Regions from separate parts of the Kitasatospora sp. NPDC056273 genome, predicted to be linked through region 3. Evidence: riboswitches for the same ligand, from Rfam matches in the RefSeq annotation. Region 3 holds a riboswitch; each other region holds the start of a gene.

Region 1 (4,755 bases), on a different contig from region 3:
GGTGCCGTTCGTGCTGATCAACGGCTACAGCGAGAAGATCGACGCGCCGTTCATCTCGCCGGACGACCGCGCCGCGATGTGGATGGCCGTCCAGCACCTGGCCGAACTCGGGCACGAGCGGATCGGGCTGGCCGTCGGTCAGCGCCGGTACGTACCGGTGCTGCGGAAGATCGAGGGCTTCACGGCGGCGATGCGCGAGGTGCTCGGGCTCGGCCGGGAGGAGGCCGAGAACCTCGTCCACCACACGCTGTTCAGCGTGGAGGGCGGGCACGCGGCGGCTGGCGCGCTGCTCGACAAGGGCTGCACGGCGATCGTCTGCGGGAGCGACATGATGGCGCTCGGGGCGATCCGGGCGGTGCGGCAGCGCGGGTTGTCGGTGCCGCAGGACGTGTCGGTGGTCGGCTTCGACGACTCTCCGCTGATCGCCTTCACCGAGCCGCCGTTGACCACGATCCGCCAGCCGGTCGAGGCGATGGCCACGGCGGCGGTGGACGCGCTGCTGGAGGAGGTCGGCGGGAACGCCGCCCAGCGCGGCGAGTTCATGTTCCAGCCGGAGCTGGTGATGCGCGGGTCCACCGGGGCCTGCGCGCGCTGAACCCCGGCCGCCACGGCCGTCGGACGGGCCCCGGAGGGCGATCGCTCTCCGGGGCCCGTCGGCGTGCGCGCGGTCGGCCGTCGCGGGCCGTGCCGGACCGTGGCGGGCCGTGGGGTGGGTCAGCCCTCCTGGGCGGTCGGGCGGTCGGCGGTCAGGCGGTGCCCGTCGGCGGCCTCGCCGGTACGGGTCTCGGTGCGGCGGCCGCGGGCCAGGTAGTCGCGCAGGACCAGTTCGACGGCGTCCTGGGGGCTCTTGGTGCCGGAAAGCATCATCGCGTCGATCGCGAGGTTCGCGTCGAGGGTGACGGTGACCTGGGCCATGTGACTCCTCCTCGGGTGCAGAGCAGCAGCATGCCCGCTGGGGCGGCGATCCACCACGGAACGGGGCGGAACCGCGGTCGGGAACGGTCGGGCACGCCGTGGCCCCGGGAACGCCGGAACCCCCGGGGAGGAGCGACCAGACTCTCCCCGGGGGTGGTGGGCGGTCAGCGTTCGGACGACGGCCGACAGCTGACGGATAACAGCTGACAGATGTTGAAATCTGTCAGCTGTTATCTGTTACCCGTCAGCTGTTACCGGAGGTCCGTCAGCCGTGGACCGTGGACCGCGCGCCGTCCTCAGACCCGGCCGGCGAAGTCCGGGGCCCAGTTGGCGATGCTCTGCTCGCGGACGCCCGAGCTCGGGTTGGCGGCCTCGACGTACTTGCCGTTGCCGATGTAGATCGCGACGTGGTAGACGCCGGAGTCCTTGCCGTTGTTGGACCAGAACAGCAGGTCGCCCGCCTGGAGGCTGTCCAGCGAGACGTGGGTGCTGGCGGCGGCCTGGTCGGCGGCGACGCGCGGGACGGAGACGCCCGCGGCGCGCAGCGCGGCCTGGGTCAGGCCGGAGCAGTCCCAGCCGCCGTTGCCGGTGCCGCCGTAGACGTACGCCTGACCGACCTTCGACTCGGCGAAGGAGACCGCCGCGGCCATGCTGCCGGTCACGGCCGGCGCCTGGGTCTGGGTCTGGGTCTGCGTCTGGGCCTGGGGCTGCGGAGCGGGCTTGGTGGCGGGCTTCGCGGCCGGCTTGGTGGACGGCTTGGCGGCCGGGGCCTCGGGCTGCGCGGTCGGCTGGGCGTTCACGGCACCGCCGTTCGCGGACTGGCCGGACTTCTGCGAGCGGTCGAACCAGGTGAAGTCCGAGCCGGACGTGCCGGCGGAGGACTGGCCGGCCCGGGCCTGGCCGTTGCCGCCGAAGGACAGCTGCTGGCCCGGGTAGATGGTGTCCGGACCCTCGGTCAGGGTGCCGCGGTTGAGGTCGTACAGCCGCTGCCAGCCGCCCTGCACCTTGTGCTGGTCGGCGATCGCGGACAGCCAGTCGCCCTCGACGACGGTGTAGTCGCCGCCCTGGGCCTGCTGCTGGCGCTTCTGCACCCAGTCGCTCCGGTTGCCGGAGGCGGCGGAGTCGGTGGAGGCCTGCGCGTCGCCCTGGGCGGGCGCGGCGGGCTTCGCGGCGGGGGTCTGCGGCTGCGCGGGCTTGGCGCTGGGCTTCGCGGCCGGAGCGGCCGGAGCGGCCGGCTTGGCGCTCTGGGCGGGCGCGGCGGGCTTGGCGGCGGTCGAACCCGCCGAGGTGTCAACGGCGGCCGCGGCGCCGCCCTTGGTGAGCCCGGCCTGGACGGAGCAGACCGGCCAGGCGCCGGGGCCCTGCGAGGCGAGGACCTTCTCGGCGACGGCGATCTGCTGGTCCTTGGTGGCCAGGTCGGCGCGGGCCGCGTAGGCCGTGCCGCCGAAGGCGGACCAGGTGCTGGAGGTGAACTGGAGGCCGCCGTAGAAGCCGTTGCCGGTGTTGATGCTCCAGTTGCCGCCGCTCTCGCACTGGGCGACCTTGTCCCAGGTGGCGACGGAGGCGGCCGAGGCGGTGCCGGTGGTGAGGCAGGGGACGGTGAGGCCGACGCCCGCGACGCCGAGGGCGGCGATCACGCGACGGGTACGGCCGGACAGACGGGTGCCGTTGGTGGGCAGCATGAAGACGTGGTCCTCTCCCACGCCTGCGAGGTGAGCTGTCGGATTCGGGCTGGAGTTGCCCGGCCGTGCGGTGAGCACGGCTTCACCCCTAGCCCTGGACCGTTCCGGAGAGCGGTCCGGGGCGACTTACCTGTGGGTCCCCCGCTCCTGCCGTGGTGCGTTTTCGCGCTTCCAGGACATCCGACGGCAGGACTCGGCGTTGCGGATGACCGGGTTCGTGTGGTCACGAACGGGGAGCACGTTAATCAGACTTAAGTTCAAACTGCAAACCACTGTGATGTGCATCACGGTTTAGTGGAAACTGCCAAAATTGCCACTCACCATGATCGTAAATGATCGTTTTCAGGCAATGCTGTTGTGGAAGCCGACAACTGGCTCCGCCTCAGGAGTGGCGTGACGGTGCGTCGAATCGCGGAGTGGCGCACTCCGGCGGGTGGGGGAGCGGTCGCGATCGGAGCATGTGAATCCACGCTCCCTATTTCCTTTCAAATAGCGCCAGAACGGACATTCCCCTTCATTGCCGGGTGACTCCCGTACGGGACGGACGGGGTGGGGGAAGTACACGGAAGGGCCCGGAACGCGATCCGTTCCGGGCCCTTCGGTGCGCGCGAACCCGCGCGCGGTGTCCTTATCGTCCGCCAGGCCCCTCGGCGGCCGCGTGGGCGCCACGGGAGCCCTCCACGACCCCCTCGGCCTCGGCGGCGGCCGCCGCCTCCGCCTCGGCCCGTGCCAGGTCCTCCGGGGACGGCGTGGGCAGCGCGGCCAGGTAGGTGGAGGCGATCAGCTGGCCGACCGACGGGTAGGCGCCCAGCGGCGCGGCCGACGGGCAGCCGGTCTCCTCGGCGGCGGTGGCGAGCAGCTCGGAGTCCGCCTCCGGGCCGATCACCAGCGGGGCCAGCGCCGGGCGCTGCGAGCCGGTGTCCTTGAGGTGGTTGACGGCCGCGGCCACCGAGCCGGGCACGTCGAGCGCGGCGGCGACGACCGGCACGGCCAGCCGGGCGGCCAGCAGCACGCCGGTGATGCCGGCCGCGGCGGCCGCGTCCTCGCCGCCGACGGTGGTCAGCACCACGCCGTCCGCGGCGGTCGCGATGGCGAACAGTCGGGCGCGGTCGGCCCGGGCCAGCCCGGCCTCGGAGAGCCGGACGTGCACGGCCTCGGCCAGCAGCGGGTGCGGGCCCAGCGGGTCGGTGACGGGCGCGCCGTACTCGGCGGCGAGCGCGTGAAGCCCGGTCAGGAAGGTGTGCGGGCCGGGCACCAGCGGCACCAGGACGGGCATCGGCCGCCCGGCCTCGGCGGCCAGGGCCAGCAGCTCGGCCACGGTGCGGTCCTCGCCGCTCGCGCCCGCCGCACCGTCACCGGGGAGGTAGCCGACGGCCGTCTGGACGCCGTTCTGCTCGGTGCGGACGATCGAGAGCAGCTCCTCGACGACCGAGCGGGACTCGGGCCCGGCGGTCGCGGGCACGGCGAGCACCAGGGCCGGGGCGCCGGCCGGGATCTCGGGGCGCTCGGGACGACGGTGGCGCCCCCGCGCACGGGAGCCTGGAGTACGGACGGGCAGTGGCGCGCCCGGAATGGCTGCGGTGCTCATGCCGGAGATCGTAGGACATCGGCCCGTCCGGCTTGCAGTCGGCTGCCGTACGGGTTTCGCGTGCTCGCGGTACGGACCCGGTGCGTCTCCGGCGCCGGTCCGGGCGCTTTGCCTACAATCCGGACATTCTTCGCCCAACCCCCGCGTGGTGGCCGGTGCTTGTCCCGACGCGATCCGAGGGGGCGGGCGTTGCACCCGGGGCGCGTGAGATGTCTCACAGCATGAGCCCGGCTTGACGGAGGGTCACGGGCGGGCGACTCCCGGCATTCGAAGATCAACATTCAGCGGGGAGGTGCTCACGGCCGGTTATCGCGGGCTCGACGATTCATCGGCTATGTCCGTTTACGTACCGTCAGGGGAAGGGCCCGTGAAGAGTTCGCGGCTGCGGGTAAAAGGCCTCGTGCACCTGCAATGTCCCGTGCTGATGCACGTGCACTGCGGCTATCATCACGTCAAGTGAGGCGTTGTGCCGGACCGGTACGGGGCCGGTCCGTTCGTTTCGGCGGTGCCGGGGGCGCCGCGCTGGACGACAACTCCGGAGCTCTTCGGGAGATTTCTATGCACGACTCG
Region 2 (4,755 bases), on a different contig from region 3:
GCCGTTCCTCGCCACCACCAAGGTGCTGATGGGCGCGGTGCGCGCGGGCGTCGGCCGGGAGACCGGGCACGAGGTCATCAAGGAGCACGCCGTCGCCTCCGCGCTGGCGATGCGCGCGGGCGCCCGGGAGAACGAGCTGCTGGACCGGCTGGCCGCCGACGAGCGGATCCCGCTGGACCGGGCCGCGCTGGACGCGCTGCTCGCCGACCGGCTGTCCTTCACCGGCGCGGCCGGCGCCCAGGTCGCCGAGGTGGTCCGCCAGGTGGAGGCCGTCGCGGCCGCCTACCCGGAGGCCGCCAAGTACGCGCCCGGCGACATCCTCTGACGTCTCGTCAGCCCTGAGCCGAGGGCCCCGCCGCCGGACCGGTGGCGGGGCCCTCGCGCGTCGTGGGGACGTGGCCCGGGTCCAGCGGCGGGGTGGTGGTGCCGCACGGCCAGTCGCAGTTCGGCTCGGCCACCTGCTGGTCGTCGGCGGCGAGCACGTTGCCCCGTACGGTCGCGAGGGCGATCAGCCCGCCGGCGGCCAGCAGGCCCGCGCAGATCAGCATCGCGGTGTGGAAGGCGGAGTCGACCGAGGAGGGCACCCGGTAGGCGTCGCCGCTCAGCCCGGCCAGCGCCGGGAGGGCGGCGACCGCGAGCAGGCCGGCCGCGCGGGCGGCGGCGTTGTTGACCCCGCTGGCGATGCCCGCGTGCCGGACCTCGACGGCGGCCAGCACGGTCGCCGTCAGCGGTGCGACCAGCAGCGTCATGCCGCAGCCCATCACCGTGACGGAGGGCAGCACGTCCACCCAGTAGGAGGAGTCCGGGCCGACGCGCAGCATCAGCAGCACCCCGGCGGCGCACAGCAGGGGGCCGACGGTCAGCGGGATGCGCGGGCCGATCCGCTTGCCGAGCCGCCCGGCGCGCGCGGACAGCAGCAGCATCAGCACGGTGATCGGCACCAGCGCGAAGCCCGAGACCAGTGGCGAGAAGCCGGACACGATCTGGAGCTGCACCACCAGCAGGAAGAAGACGCCGCTGAACGCCGCGTACACGCACAGGGTGACCAGGTTCACGGCGGTGAACAGCCGGGAGGAGAACAGTCCGAGCGGCAGCATCGGATCGGGCGCGCGGCGCTCGACCGCCACGAAGGCGACGCCGAGCGCCACTCCGAGCACCCCGCTGACCCAGACGGCGGGGGACAGGCCCTCGCCGGCCGCCGTCAGCGCGTAGGTGATCGCGCCGAGGGCGAGGGCGGCGAGCACGGCGCCGAGGACGTCGAAGCGGCCGGAGGCGCCCTCGTCCCGGCTCTCCGGCACCGACCGGGTGGTGACCGCGATCACGGCGGCGGCGAGCGGCAGGTTCAGCAGGAAGATCCAGCGCCAGCCGGGGCCGTCCACCAGCCAGCCGCCGAGGAAGGGGCCGACCGCCGCCGACACCCCGCCGAGGCCGGACCAGAGCCCGACCGCCGCCGAGCGGTCGTCAGGGTGGAAGACGGCCTGGAGCATGGCGAGCGAGCCGGGGGTGAGCAGCGCCCCGCCGATGCCCTGGACGGCGCGGGCGGCGATCAGCACGTGGATGTTCGGTGCGGCGGCGCAGGCCGCGGAGGCGACGGCGAACCAGACCACGCCGATCAGGAAGACCTTGCGCCGCCCGTAGCGGTCGCCGAGCGCGCCGCCGAGCAGGATCAGGCCCGCCAGGGTGAGCAGATAGGCGTTCAGGGTCCATTGCAGGGACGCGAGGGAGGCGCCGAGGTCGGCGCCGATCCGGGGCAGCGCGACGTTCACCACGGTGCCGTCCAGCATCGCCATGCTGGAGCCGAGCACCGTCGCCATTAGTACCCAGCGACCCTGCGCGGTGCCCAGGCGCAGGGTGCCGGCCTTGGAGGTGGCCACGGGCGAATCCTGCGCTGCCGAGGCGCACGTGACAAGGGTCACCGGTGGGTGTGTTGGCGGCTGGCGGTGCGTGAGCGGACGGGTGCGCGGCGTGGCCGATCTCGGCGCAGGGTCGTGGATCAGTGGCGGGGGGTGAATGGGTTGTGTACGCACCGTGGGCTCGGGCCTGCGGAGGGTCACTGTGGGAGGGGGGATCGTTGCCGTTTCAAGAGATCGACATTGCTTCACCCGAACGGATGGGTTTTAGTTCAGCGACCGCCCGGCCAGTCCGGACGGATCCGCCGGGTGGAACGCCGAGTCCTGCCGCTGCCCGGTGGTTCGAAACGAACTCTGTACGGCAGGAGCGGGGGACCCACAGGTAAGTCGCCGGACCGGAGTTCGCGCCTCAGGGCGCGGGCGTCCAGGACCGGCTTGGGGTGAAGCCGCGCAAGCGGCCGGGCAACTCCAGCCCGAACCCGACAGCTCACCTCGCAGGCGTCGGAGAGGAAAATTCCATGCCTGCACAGGCTCGTCGTATCGCCCTGCCCCGCGCCGCCCGCATCGGCATCGCCACCGCCGTCACCGGTGTGTCCTTCGCCCTCCCGCTCGTCACCGCGATGAGCGCCCAGGCCCACACCCCGGCCGCTCCGGCCGCCGCCTCCACCGAGGCCAAGCAGGCCGCGAAGGCCGCCGCTCCGGCCGCCCAGGCCGCGCAGGAGAGCTACCGCGTCGTCAGCGGTGACACCCTGTCCAAGATCGCCGACGCCAAGAACGTCGAGGGCGGCTGGCACGCGCTGTACGAGCAGAACCGCTCGGTCGTCGGCGCCGACCCGAACCTGATCTTCCCGGGCCAGCAGCTCGCGCTGTCCGGCCACGCCGCCGCGCCGGCCGCCGACGCCGCCCCGGCGAAGCCCGCCGCTCCGGCCAAGCCCGCCAAGCCGTCCGCTCCGGCGACCCAGGCCGCCAAGCCGCAGGCCCAGGTCCAGGTGCAGACCGAGGCCGCCAAGCCCTCCGCGCAGCTCGAGACCCAGCTCCAGGTCGCCGTTCCGGCCCAGGCCGTGACCGCCACTCCGGTCGCCGCCGCCACCTCCGGCTTCGTCGCCCCGCTGGCCGGCCCGCGGCTCGGCACCGCCTACGGCGTGGCCGGCTCGATGTGGGCTTCCGGCCACCACACCGGCCAGGACTTCGTCGCCTCCACCGGCACCCCGCTGCGCGCCGTCGCCAACGGTGTCGTGGTCAAGGCCGGCAACGGCGGCGCCTACGGCAACGAGGTCGAGATCAGGCTCGCCGACGGCCACTACGCCGAGTACGCGCACCTCTCCTCGATCGGCGTGAGGATCGGTCAGACCGTCACCGCCGGCCAGCAGATCGGCCTCTCCGGCGCCACCGGCAACGTGACCGGCCCGCACCTGCACTTCGAGATCCGCAACGGCTCGGAGTACGGCTCGGACATCAACCCGGTCGCCTACCTGCGCGCGCACGGCGTCGCGCTCTGACCCCGAGAGCTCCGGGGTACCAGGAACCACCGCCGCTGCGGGCGAACCGATCGCCCGGGATGGTCATGTCGGGTGACCGCTCGACCGGGTGATCGCCGCACGGCGGACATGGGCGCGGGACACGCCCAGGCCGGCCCGGCCGCATGAGGACCTCCTCGTGCGGCCGGGCCGGCCGCTTTCGTTCCCGGGCCCGCCCGGGGTGTTCGAGCGATCGAACGAAGCGTCAACTCCGGTGTCCCGCAGGGTGGTCGCCGGGATCTCCGGGTGCCTCCGGGGCGCCATGCTGGCGGACGGTCAGCGCCCGGCCGGTCCGGCGGTCGGGCGGGCCGGGAGGCGAGGAGGCCGGATGGCGGTCCGCAGCGGGGGCGTGGCGGGGGAGACGGCCGGGCGGGAGCGGCCCGGGGCGAGCGGGGTCGACCGGCTGAAGGCGGACTCGGTCGGCCTGGTCGGCGTGGTGTTCATGGCGCTCGCCACCGCCGCCCCGATCACCGCGATGACCGGCAACCTGCCGATCATCGTCGGTCAGGGCAACGGCGCGGGCGCGCCCGCGGCGTACATCGTGGCGACCGTGGTGCTGACGGTGTTCTCGGTCGGCTACGTGGCGATGGCCCGGCACATCACCGCGGCCGGCGCGTTCTACGGCTACGTCTCGCACGGGCTGGGGCGGGTGGCGGGGATGGCCTCGGGGCTGCTCGCGGTGCTCGCGTACGTCGTCACCGAGGCCGCGGCCCTCGGCTTCTTCGCGTACTCGCTGCGCGGGCTGGTCCGTTCGCAGCTGGGGGTGGACGTCGGCTGGGGCTGGTACGCGTTGTTCGGGGCGGCGGTGATCGGGGTGATGGGCTGGTTCGACCTGCATCTGACGGCCAGGGTGCTCGGGGTCGCGCTGGTGCTGGAGATCGGCGTCCTGTCGGCGGTCTCACTGGCGGTGCTGCTCTCCGGCGGCGGGCCGGACGGGCTCGCGGCCGGGACCCTGAACCCGCTGAACGCGCTGAAGGGGGTGGGGAGTTCGGGCACCTCGGCGGCCGGGCTCGGACTGTTCTTCGCGTTCTGGTCCTGGGTGGGCTTCGAGTCCACCGCGATGTACGGCGAGGAGTCCCGCGACCCGAAGCGGGTGGTGCCGCGGGCCACGCTGATCTCCGTGATCGGGGTCGGGCTGCTCTACGTCTTCGTGTCCTGGATGATCGTGTCCGGCAACGGGGTCGAGCGGGCGGTCGCGGTGGCGGGCGGCGCGGTGCCGGGCAAGGACGGCAACAGCCTGTTCTTCGACCAGCTCGCCGCGCACCTGGGGGCCTGGGCGGTGAAGGTCTTCCAATGGCTGGTCGTCACCGGCTCGTTCGCCTGCGCGATGGCCTTCCACCAGTGCGCGGCCCGGTACCTGTACGCGATCGGGCGGGAGGGGCTGCTGC
Region 3 (4,755 bases):
CCCGGTGCCCATGCCGGTGTTCCGGTTCGGGTAGTCGACGCTGGTGTGCTCGGGGCTGAGCAGGTACGGGCGGCGCAGCCGCAGGGCCATCGCGGCGGGCAGCTCACCGGCCGGGTCGACCACGCTGTAGCGCTCGTGCGCCCAGTCCGGCAGCCCGTGCGAGGCGGTCAGCCGGAGCATCCCGGCGGAGTCCAGCAGGTACAGCGCGGACCCCTCGCCGGTGATCCAGCTCGGGCCCTCGGCCAGGACGGTGCCGAGCAGCTCGGCCGCGCTGGTGCAGCCCAGCAGCAGCCGCACGCAGCGCATCGCACTGCGCGCGGTCGGACTGCCGGCGGGCTCCAGGGGCACTGGTCCTTGATACCCCATTTCCCCCACCGGCGAAGGCCGACCGAACCGCCGCACCAGCACCACCGCCACCGCGGGAAGTCGGCCGGGCCGACTTCCTGCGCAGTGCCGCACTCGCCGCTCCGGCCGCTTACGCGGGCCAGGCGCGGAGGCCGGTGGTGAGGGTGGCGATGAGGCGGTCCTGGGTGGTGGCGAGGTCCTCGGTGAGCTGGAAGGCGCCGGCCGTGGTGAGGGAGGCGAAGCCGTGGGCGACGGAGCGCACGGTGCGGGCGGCGTGGACCGCCTCGGAGCCGTCGAGCCCGTACTCCCGCAGCACGGCGATGATCACGCCGACGAGCCGGGCGGCCGCCCGGGCCAGGTCGTCGTCGGGCTGCGGGGCCTGGGGGAGGGCGTTGTAGCGGTGCGGGTGCTCGGTGGCGTACGCGTGGTAGGCGCGCAGCACGGCGGCGACGGCGTCGTCCCCGCTGCGTCCGACGGCCGCCCCGGCCAGCCGGTCGGCGAGGTCCCCGGTGACCCGGACGGCGATCAGCCGCCGCAGTTCGGCGAGGCCGCCGCTGACGTGCTTGTACAGCGAGGGGGTGGCGACCCCGGCCCGGGCGGCGACGGAGGCCAGGGTGAGGGCCTCGGCGCCCTGCTCGTCGATGAGGGCGAGGGCGTGGTCGACGACCTGGTCGGGGGTCAGTCCTACGCGGGGCATGGGTTCGGGCTCTCCGTACGGATCAGGTCGGGCAGGGGCGGGCAGCGGACGGGCGGGGCTCAGCCGAGCTCGGCGAGGAACGGCAGCAGGGCGTCCGCGGTGGCCGCCGGGTTGTCGGCCATCGGGTAGTGCCCGGACCCCTCGATCATCGCCTTCCGCGCGCCGAGCGCGGCGGCCTGCCGGTCGGCGACCAGCTCCGGCTTCGGGAAGTCGGGGTCCTTGCTGCCCATGACGACCAGGGCCGGGCACCGCACCGCGGCCGTCCAGCCGACCGGCGCCGAGTCGCCGTGGACGTACCCGCGGGTGGCGGTCTTCCGGCCCGGGGTGCGCAGCGCGGCGACCAGCCCGTCCACGTACGCGTCGAAGTCGGCGGGCCTGGCGCCGGGGAAGGCCATCCGGCGCAGGTAGAAGCCCCAGGCGGCCGGCCAGTGGACGAGGGCGGCGCCCATCAGGCCCATGGCGCCGCGCATCAGGGCGCCCTGCGGCGGGTTCTCGACGAAGGCGTTGAGCAGGACGATCCCGGCGACCCGCTCGGGGGCGTCCCCGGCGGCCTTGACGACGGTGGCCCCGGTGTACGAGTTCCCGGCGAGGACGGCGCGCTCGATGCCGAGGTGGTCGAGCAGGGCGAGGACGTCGCCGGCGAGGGCGGCCGGGCCGTAGTCGTCCCAGGTGATCGAGGATTCGCCGAAGCCCCGCAGGTCCATGGTGACGACCCGGTGGCCGGCGGCGACGAGCAGCGGGCGCAGGTGCCGGTACGCGGCCCGGCTGTCGAGCATGCCGGGGAGCAGGACGACCGGGGTGCCGTCGCCCTGCCGGGTGTCGTCGTAGGCGATCCGGCCGCCGGGGACGGTGAGGTACTGGGTGCTCGGGGTGATGGTGCCGTTCATGGGGTCCTCCTCGGGCCGCCGGTGCGGGGCATCGGCGGTGCTGCCGATAGCCATAAAGCTAAGGCTAATAGCCTTAGCCGTCAAGCGGTCGGGCGTCGGAGGCGTCGGAGGCGACGGAGAAGAGGGGGAGGGGTGGTCAGACCCCTTCGACCTTGAACGGGTCGTGCTCGCTGAGCAGCTTCTCCAGCCGGGCCTGGTCCACCCGGGTGACCATGTCGTTGGACTCCTGCCGGTCCCGGATCACCTTCGCCAGCGTGAACGCGGAGCTGACCGTGAAGAGGAGGCCGAGTCCGAGGAAGGCCCGGGTCCACCCGCCGACCGGCAGGTAGATGATCCCCACGGCGAGGGCGGTGCCCGACAGGGCGAAGGACAGGACGGCCTGGAGGTAGTAGGCGGCCGTGGTGCGGGTCTGCATCGGTGCGCTCATGGCGTCAGGATGCTGCGGCCCGGCCGGGCCGCACATGAGTAGGCGTACTCAGATGGGGCCGTGCATGAGGGACCGTTCGTTGACGTCCGATCACCTGCCGCGGGGCTGCTCCGAACGGATGGCTTGGAATCAGAGCCTCCTAGGATTAACGTTTGATAACGCAGCGCGGTTGTCAACGCCGTACCCAGACGGCACCGTGCGCCGTCGCCTAATCCCACCGACCGGCCTCCGGGCAGGTCAGGGAGCCGGGGAACCACGTTCCTTGGGGTGAATCGGCGGGGCTCCGGCCCGGCCGTAGGAGACCTTCCTGCTCCGAACCCGTCAGCTAACCCGGTAGGCGCGAAGGAAGGAAAGGAGCGCGCCTCCGTGGCGTCGACGCACACCCCGGCACACCCGGCCGGCTTCGCAGCCGGTACCCAGCTCCTCGACCACCCCGGCCCGGACGGCCCCGAGGCCTTCGGCCCGGAGGACTTCGCCGCGGAGGCCGAGACCAACCGCCACCGGATGCCGCGTCAGACCCGCGGAACCTCCCCGCTGCTCGGCGTCACCGCCGTCGCCGCCACCCTGGGTGCCACCGGCTTCACCTCGGCGACCCCGGCCGCCGCCCCCGCCATCGAGGCCCCGGACGAGACGGCGGTCGCCCTCTCCGCCGACCCCGGCCTCGCGCTCGCCGCCCGCATCCAGAACCAGGCCGACAGCCAGCGCACCGCCGCCGAGGAGACCGCCCGGCTCCAGGCCGCCCAGGAGGCGGAGGCCAAGGCCGCCGCCAAGGAGGCCGAGGCCAAGCGCGCCGCCGAGGAGGCCGAGCGGGCCAAGGCCGCCGCCCTCACCCTCCCGGTGACGGACTACCGGCTCTCCGCCCACTACGGCCAGAGCGCCCGCTACTGGGCCAACCTGCACACCGGCCTGGACTTCGCCGCCGACACCGGCACCCCGGTCCACGCGCTCGGCCAGGGCACCATCACCTCGGCCGGCTGGGCCGGCTCGTACGGCTACCGGATCGTCGAGACCCTGCCCGACGGCACCGAGATCTGGTACTGCCACCTCTCCGCGATCACCAAGGGCTCCGGCAAGGTCGCCGCCGGCCAGCAGATCGGCAAGGTCGGCGCGACCGGCAACGTCACCGGCCCGCACCTGCACATGGAGGTCCGCCCCGGCGGCGGCGCCCCGGTCGACCCGGAGCCCTGGCTCCAGCAGCGCGGCCTCAACCCCTGACGCACCCGCCCTGAGGCACCCGCCCGGGCGGACCCAGCGCGAAGCCCCCGGCCCGGAGCACCAGCACCGGACCGGGGGCTTCGCCGCGGCGTCTCACTCCTCGGCGGGCAGCTGCGCCAGGTACGCCTCGATCTCCTCCTGGCCGGGCTCCGGCGCCAGCTCCGGGAACTCCGTCACCAGCAGCCGCGGCAGCCCCGGCACCGTCCACCCGCCGAACAGGTCGAGCGCCGCCTCGGCCGCCGCCTCCTCGAACCGCCCGAAGTCCCCGGCCAGTTCCTCCGGCATCGGCCGCCCCAGCGCGGTCAGCTCCGCCAGGTTGCGGTAGCTGCGCCGCATCAGGCCCTGCTCCAGCAGCCGCCGAGCGCCGTCCGTGGCCATGCCGACCGACAGCACCCGGCCCGGGCCCCAGCCCTGCTCGTCCGGCTCGTCCAGCCAGCCGGCCGGTGCCAGCGCCTCGTACGCGGCCAGCCGCTCCTCCTCCGGGAGCTCCCCGAAGCCGGCCAGCCAGTCCCGCACCGCGGCCGGGTCCGTGACGTCCACCCCGTACGCGTGCAGCAGCAGCGCGTACAGCCGGGGCCAGGTCACCAGGTCGGCGCGGCGCAGCAGCCCGGCCGCGACCTCGCCCTGCCACTCGGCCTCCGCGTGCAGCCGCTCCTGGCGCTTGGCGTTCAGCCGCCGGGACGCCCGCTGGTGGTCGACCAGCAGCCGGACGGCGTCGCCGTAGGCGAACGGGTCCTCCTCGGGCGCGGGTTGGACGTACAGGTGGAGCCGCTCGTACAGCAGGTGCTCCACCGCGTCGGAGGTCAGTTCGGGCCAGCCGTCGTGCATCCTGCCCTCGCCCAGCTCCAGCAGCGCCAGCACCGCGCGCAGCGGCCCCTCGGCCACCGGCGCGCGGCCCTGCTCGGCCGCCCAGGCGAGCAGGTCGGCGGCCTTGGTGCGCGGGGCGAGCCGCAGGTCTTCGTCGTTCATAGTCCGAACGGTAGCCGCCGGGCGGGGATAGGGTCGGCAGCCATGGTCCCCGTACGACTCACCGGCCCGCGCCTGGCCGTCCGCGAGTACCACCACACCGAGGAGGAGGTGGACGCGCTGCACGCGCTGTTCGGCGACCCCGAGGTCACCCGCCACCTGCCCTTCGGGCCGAGCGGCCGGGAGGACTGCGCCGACCAGATCGAGCTCTACCTGGA
Region 4 (4,755 bases), on a different contig from region 3:
CCGCCGCCGCACCGGGACGGGCGGCCGTCGAGCGGGAGTCCGGTGGCAGACGTTAGCGAGTCCGGGCAAGCGAGTCCAAACCCCTCCCAACCCGAATATTCACTCCCCAATCGGACATCAGATCGAGCCGCCGGAAAAGCCGCAGGCCCGGCCTCCCCTGGGGGAGACCGGGCCTGGAGACGTCCGAGCGGGGATCAGACCCGCACGATGCCGGTCAGCGGCATGTTGGTGACCGCCTCGTAGCGCACCGACGCGCCCGGCTTGGGCGCGTGCAGCACCTGGCCGTTGCCGGCGTAGATGCCGACGTGGTGGGCGTCGGTGTAGAAGATCAGCAGGTCGCCGGGCTGGGCCTTGGAGAGGTCCGTCCCGAGCCGGGTGCCGGCCGAGGCCTGCGCCTGCGAGGTGCGCGGCAGCGACACGCCGGCCTGGTTGTACGCCCAGACCATCAGACCGGAGCAGTCGAAGGAGCCCGGGCCGGTGGCGCCCCAGACGTACGGGCTGCCGATCTTGGAGGCGGCGGCGGACAGCGCGGCGGCACCGCGCGAGCTGCCGGGGGCCACGTTCACCGGAGCGGTGGTCGTGGGGGCCGAGAGGCTGCCGCGGCTGTTGTCGCGGGAGGCGCGGTCGGCCTGCTGCTGCTGGGCCTGGGCGGCGTCGGCCTTGGCCTTCGCCTCGGCGGCGGCCTTCTCCTCGGCCTGGCGCAGCGCCTGGCGGTCCTGCTCGGTCAGCGTGTTGAGCAGGTCCTGGGCCGCCTTCAGCTTGCCCTGGACCTCGTCCTTGGAGGCCTTCAGCTGCTGGGTGGTCGACTCCAGCTCGGCGAGCTTGCCCTGGGCCTCGTTGCGGTCCTGGTCGAGCTTGCGCTGCTGCTCCTGGAGCTCCTTCAGCTGACCCTTCTGGGTGCTGCCGGCCTGGTTCAGCGCGTCGGCCTGGCTGAGGAAGCTGTCCGGGCTGGAGGAGAACATCAGCTGGACGGTGGGGGATATCCCCCCGTTGCGGTACTGCTCGCCGGCGATCTCGGCGAGGCCGCCCTGGAGCTCGGTGACCTGGGCCTGCTGACGGGCCACCTGGTCCTGCAGGCCGGAGACCTGCTTCTCCAGGTCCTGCTGCTTGGCCTGGGCGGCGTTGTAGTTCTCGGTCGCGACCTCGGCCTGCTCGTTGAGCTGGTCGACCTGCCCCTTGACCTGTTCCTTGGTCGGCTGCGGGTCCGCGTGGGCACCCTGCGCGGAGAGGACGACGGCTGCGGCGGCGACGCCGGTCAGGATCGAGACCCGGGCGCGGCCGGCGGGCTTGGGACGACGATGGGACGCCACGAAGGCGGACTCCTTCTTCCTACGGCCGCCTACCGGGTGAGCTGACGGGTTCGGGCCGGAAGCATGCCCTACGACGCCTCACGGCCGTTCCACCGGCCGACCTGGCGCCGATTCACCCCGGAGGAACGTGGTTCCCCGGCTCCGCTCCGCAGCGCCCCCTACCACTGGGCTCCCCTGTCGGACAGTCGCTTCGACCTGTCCCGCTGCCTTGCGAACTCGACGGTAACCACCGCCGCCACCCTGGCTGGGCGATCGACAGTGCGGTGGTTCGGAGCATGACCCTAGTAACTGAACCGTGATCGGTTCAAATCCTTGTCAGAAAAAAGACAGAAGATTACCCAAGTTCCTTTGTGAAAATGACCGATGGTGACCATTGACGCACACAAGGCTGATCGGTTCTCACCATGTGGTCGTCGAAGGGCCGGAAACCCGAAACGCCACCCCGGACGGGGGTGGCGCTTTTCACAGGCCCCCGCGGAAGCCCCTCGGGCGTGTCGGGCCGTCAGACCCGGCGGATGGTGTTGATCGACATCGCGTCGGCCTTCATCACCTTCACCACGTCACCGGTGTGCGGCGCGTGGACCACCATGCCGTTGCCGATGTACATCCCGACGTGGTGCATGTCGGGGCCGTAGATCACCAGGTCGCCCGGCTGGGCCTGGTCCAGCGAGGGGATCCGGGTGCCGTAGTGGCCCTGCTCCTGCGAGGTGCGCGGCAGCGAGACGCCCGCCTGCCCGTACGCCCAGACCATCAGGCCCGAGCAGTCGAAGGTGGTCGACCCGGTGGCGCCCCACACGTACGGCGAGCCCTGCTTGCTCATCGCCTTGGCCAGCGCCGTGGCCGCGTAGCCGCTGGCCGGCGGCAGGCTGCCGAGGTCGACCCGGTCGCTGCCGCGCGAGGCGCGGTCGTCCTGCGCCTGCTGGGCCCGCAGCGCGGCGCGGTCGGCGGAGCTCAGCGAGTTCAGCAGGTCCTGGGCGGCCTTCAGCTTGGTGTTGACGTCCGACTTGGCCTGGTTCAGGTCCTTGGTGGTGGTGTCCAGCGAGGCGAGGACGGCGGCCGCCTCGGTCTTCTCCTGGTCCAGCCGGCGCTGCTGGTCCAGCAGCCCCTTGAGCGCCTCGGCCTGACTGGTGCTGGCCTGCTGGACGGTGGAGGCCTTGTCCAGGTAGCCGGACGGGTCCGAGGAGAGCATCAGCTGGACGGACGGGTCGATGCCGCCGCTGCGGTACTGCTCGCCCGCCACCTCGGCGAGGCCGCCCTGGAGCTGGGTCATCTGCTCCTGGCCGCGGGCCACCTGGTCCTGCAGCTGGTCGGCCTGCTTGCGCAGCTGGTCGGCCCGCTCCTTGGCGCCGTTGTACTTCTCGGCCGCCTGCTCCTGCTCCTCCTGGAGCTGGTCGATCTGCGCCTTGACGTCCGTCTTGTTCGGCTGCGGCGCGGCGTGCGCGGCCACCTGGGCGGAGAGGGCGACCGCGGTCGCAGCGGCCGCGGTGAGCACGGAGATCCGTGCGCGGCTCGGCTGCTTGGGACGGCGGTGGGAGGCCAAGGGACCGGCTCCTTCTTCCAACGGGCTCACCTGATGGGATGAGATTCCGGAAAATAGGTTTGACGCCAGACCCTAGTGAAGATCTATCCGTTTTGCCACTCCCCCGAAGGCGTGAACTCCGGTCCCCACACTGACTTCACCGGACTCGCACAATGCTCCGAAACAGGCCCTGACCAGGCATCATGCGAACCTCCCCGGGTTCAGGGCCGGGCCAGCCGGTTCAGCAGCAGCACCGACGCCACGGGGCGCGCGCCCGCCTTCCGCACGCCCTCCGCGACCTCCCGGTCGGTGGACACCACCACCACCGGACGGCCCTGCGGCTCGGCCCGCACCAGACGGCGGATCAGCTCGTCGGCCGTCTCCCCGGTCCGGCTGAACCGCACCCGGACCCCGCGCGGTGGCGCCATGATCACCGGGACGTCCAGGTCCTGCCCGTCGAACACGCAGGTGACCTCCGCCTGGGTCCGCTGGGCCAGCATCGCCAGCCCGCCCAGCAGCCGGATCCGCTGCTGCTCCAGCGGCAGCGTCGGATAACCGGTCTTGGTCACGTTGTAGCCGTCCACCACCAGGTGCACCTGGGGGATCGCCAGCAGCTGGTCCAGCAGCGCCGGATCGTCCTCGGCCAGCCCGCGCCGGGCCACGTCGTGCGGCGAGGCCGCCCCCGGCACCACCGCCTCCACCAGGTCCGCCGGGCGGATCTGGGCGACCGGCAGCGCCAGCTCCCGCTGGAGCCCCTGGGCCGACTGCAGCACGGTGTCCAGCAGCAGCCGCAGCCGCATGTCCTCCACGCTGCGCCCCTCGCGGGCCGAACGGCGGCCCTGCTCGGCCGCGTTCTCCAGCTCCAGGACCCGGTGCCGGAGCCGGCGCGCCTCGCTCTCGGCCGCGCCGCGCTCGGCCGCGGCCTGCGCCTTCAGCGCGTCCAGCTCGCCGGCCACCCGGCGGGTCTCGGCCTGCGCCCGGCGGGTGTCGCTCTCCAGCGACCGCACCCTCTTGCGCAGCGACTCGGCCTCCCTGCGGACGCCGTCGGACTCGGCCCGCTGCCGGTCCGCGTCCGCCCGCGCGGAGGCCCGCACCTCGGCCAGCTCGGCCTGCAGCTTCTCCACCAGCCGGACCGCCTCCGCGGCCGCGTCCTCGGCACCGGCCCGCTCGGCCTCCTCGCCGGCCTCGGCCACCAGCCGGCTCCAGCCCGTCGAACGCACCAGGTAGGCGGCGGCCGCGACGTCCATCGGATCGGCCGCGCTCGGGACGGTGCCCGACTCCAGCGCCTTCACCAGGTCCGGCTGCCCGAGACGCAGCCGCTCCGCTATCCGCACCCGGAAGGCCGGCTCCGCCTCCAGCGCCGCCGCCAGCGCGGTGGCCGCGTACTTGGCCCGCCGCGCCGGGGTGAACTTGACGTACTGACGCAGGCTCTGCGGGAGCTCGGCCGGCGGCACCCCGCCGAGCGCGTCCGAGGCCAGGCCGACCACCCGACGGCGCACGCCCTCGGGCAGCGGCCGGTCGAGCTTCTCGACGGCGCGCTCCGCCGCGGACCCGGAGGCGCCGTCCGCCGTCCCGGCAGCCTCGGCCGGGGCCTCGGCCGCAGCGGGCTGAAGCCCCTGGGCTGCGCCGGGCTCCTTCGCTGCGTCCACCACGTCCTCGGCTCCGATCCTGGTCCAGCGGGGCACGGCCGCGGCCGCCCCCCGTCGGCACGCTCCGTGCGTCCTGTTCTGTATTGTCCCGTGCGGCGCGGGCGGGTGCGCCGCGCACCCACCCCGCCGCCGCGGCGGGGATCAGCCCTGGTCGGCGGGGGCCTGCGTCTCCTCGGCGCCCGGACGGGCCACCAGCTCGACCTGGTCCACGGCGTTGCACCAGCGGCAGCGCACCGACTCGACGGTCTCGCTCAGCACCTCGGTCTCCTCGACCTTG

Evidence for each region. Region 3 has a riboswitch for cyclic di-AMP ahead of ACFCY1_RS31840 (M23 family metallopeptidase). Riboswitches for the same ligand answer to the same signal wherever they lie in the genome.
Region 1: another riboswitch for cyclic di-AMP. It lies ahead of ACFCY1_RS26535 (transglycosylase family protein); the one in region 3 lies ahead of ACFCY1_RS31840 (M23 family metallopeptidase).
Region 2: another riboswitch for cyclic di-AMP. It lies ahead of ACFCY1_RS19630 (peptidoglycan DD-metalloendopeptidase family protein); the one in region 3 lies ahead of ACFCY1_RS31840 (M23 family metallopeptidase).
Region 4: another riboswitch for cyclic di-AMP. It lies ahead of ACFCY1_RS08660 (NlpC/P60 family protein); the one in region 3 lies ahead of ACFCY1_RS31840 (M23 family metallopeptidase).

The regions. Positions count from the first base shown of each region.
Region 1 is NZ_JBHJSJ010000034.1:14,123-18,877, reverse strand. It holds gene ACFCY1_RS26545 (LacI family DNA-binding transcriptional regulator) at 1-595, shown strand, start outside; gene ACFCY1_RS26540 (hypothetical protein) at 715-915, opposite strand; gene ACFCY1_RS26535 (transglycosylase family protein) at 1,212-2,618, opposite strand; cyclic di-AMP (ydaO/yuaA leader) riboswitch at 2,605-2,775, opposite strand; gene ACFCY1_RS26530 (hypothetical protein) at 3,226-4,185, opposite strand; gene ACFCY1_RS26525 (DUF397 domain-containing protein) at 4,744-4,755, shown strand, end outside.
Region 2 is NZ_JBHJSJ010000020.1:37,888-42,642, forward strand. It holds gene purB (adenylosuccinate lyase) at 1-325, shown strand, start outside; gene ACFCY1_RS19625 (MFS transporter) at 333-1,814, opposite strand; cyclic di-AMP (ydaO/yuaA leader) riboswitch at 2,166-2,366, shown strand; gene ACFCY1_RS19630 (peptidoglycan DD-metalloendopeptidase family protein) at 2,369-3,349, shown strand; gene ACFCY1_RS19635 (APC family permease) at 3,696-4,755, shown strand, end outside.
Region 3 is NZ_JBHJSJ010000048.1:47,645-52,399, forward strand. It holds gene ACFCY1_RS31820 (SpoIIE family protein phosphatase) at 1-348, opposite strand, end outside; gene ACFCY1_RS31825 (TetR/AcrR family transcriptional regulator) at 476-1,042, opposite strand; gene ACFCY1_RS31830 (alpha/beta fold hydrolase) at 1,102-1,983, opposite strand; gene ACFCY1_RS31835 (YiaA/YiaB family inner membrane protein) at 2,066-2,356, opposite strand; cyclic di-AMP (ydaO/yuaA leader) riboswitch at 2,552-2,710, shown strand; gene ACFCY1_RS31840 (M23 family metallopeptidase) at 2,723-3,571, shown strand; gene ACFCY1_RS31845 (hypothetical protein) at 3,665-4,540, opposite strand; gene ACFCY1_RS31850 (GNAT family N-acetyltransferase) at 4,583-4,755, shown strand, end outside.
Region 4 is NZ_JBHJSJ010000007.1:1,248-6,002, forward strand. It holds gene ACFCY1_RS08660 (NlpC/P60 family protein) at 195-1,310, opposite strand; cyclic di-AMP (ydaO/yuaA leader) riboswitch at 1,321-1,474, opposite strand; gene ACFCY1_RS08665 (C40 family peptidase) at 1,813-2,850, opposite strand; gene ACFCY1_RS08670 (NYN domain-containing protein) at 3,051-4,481, opposite strand; gene ACFCY1_RS08675 (hypothetical protein) at 4,620-4,755, opposite strand, start outside.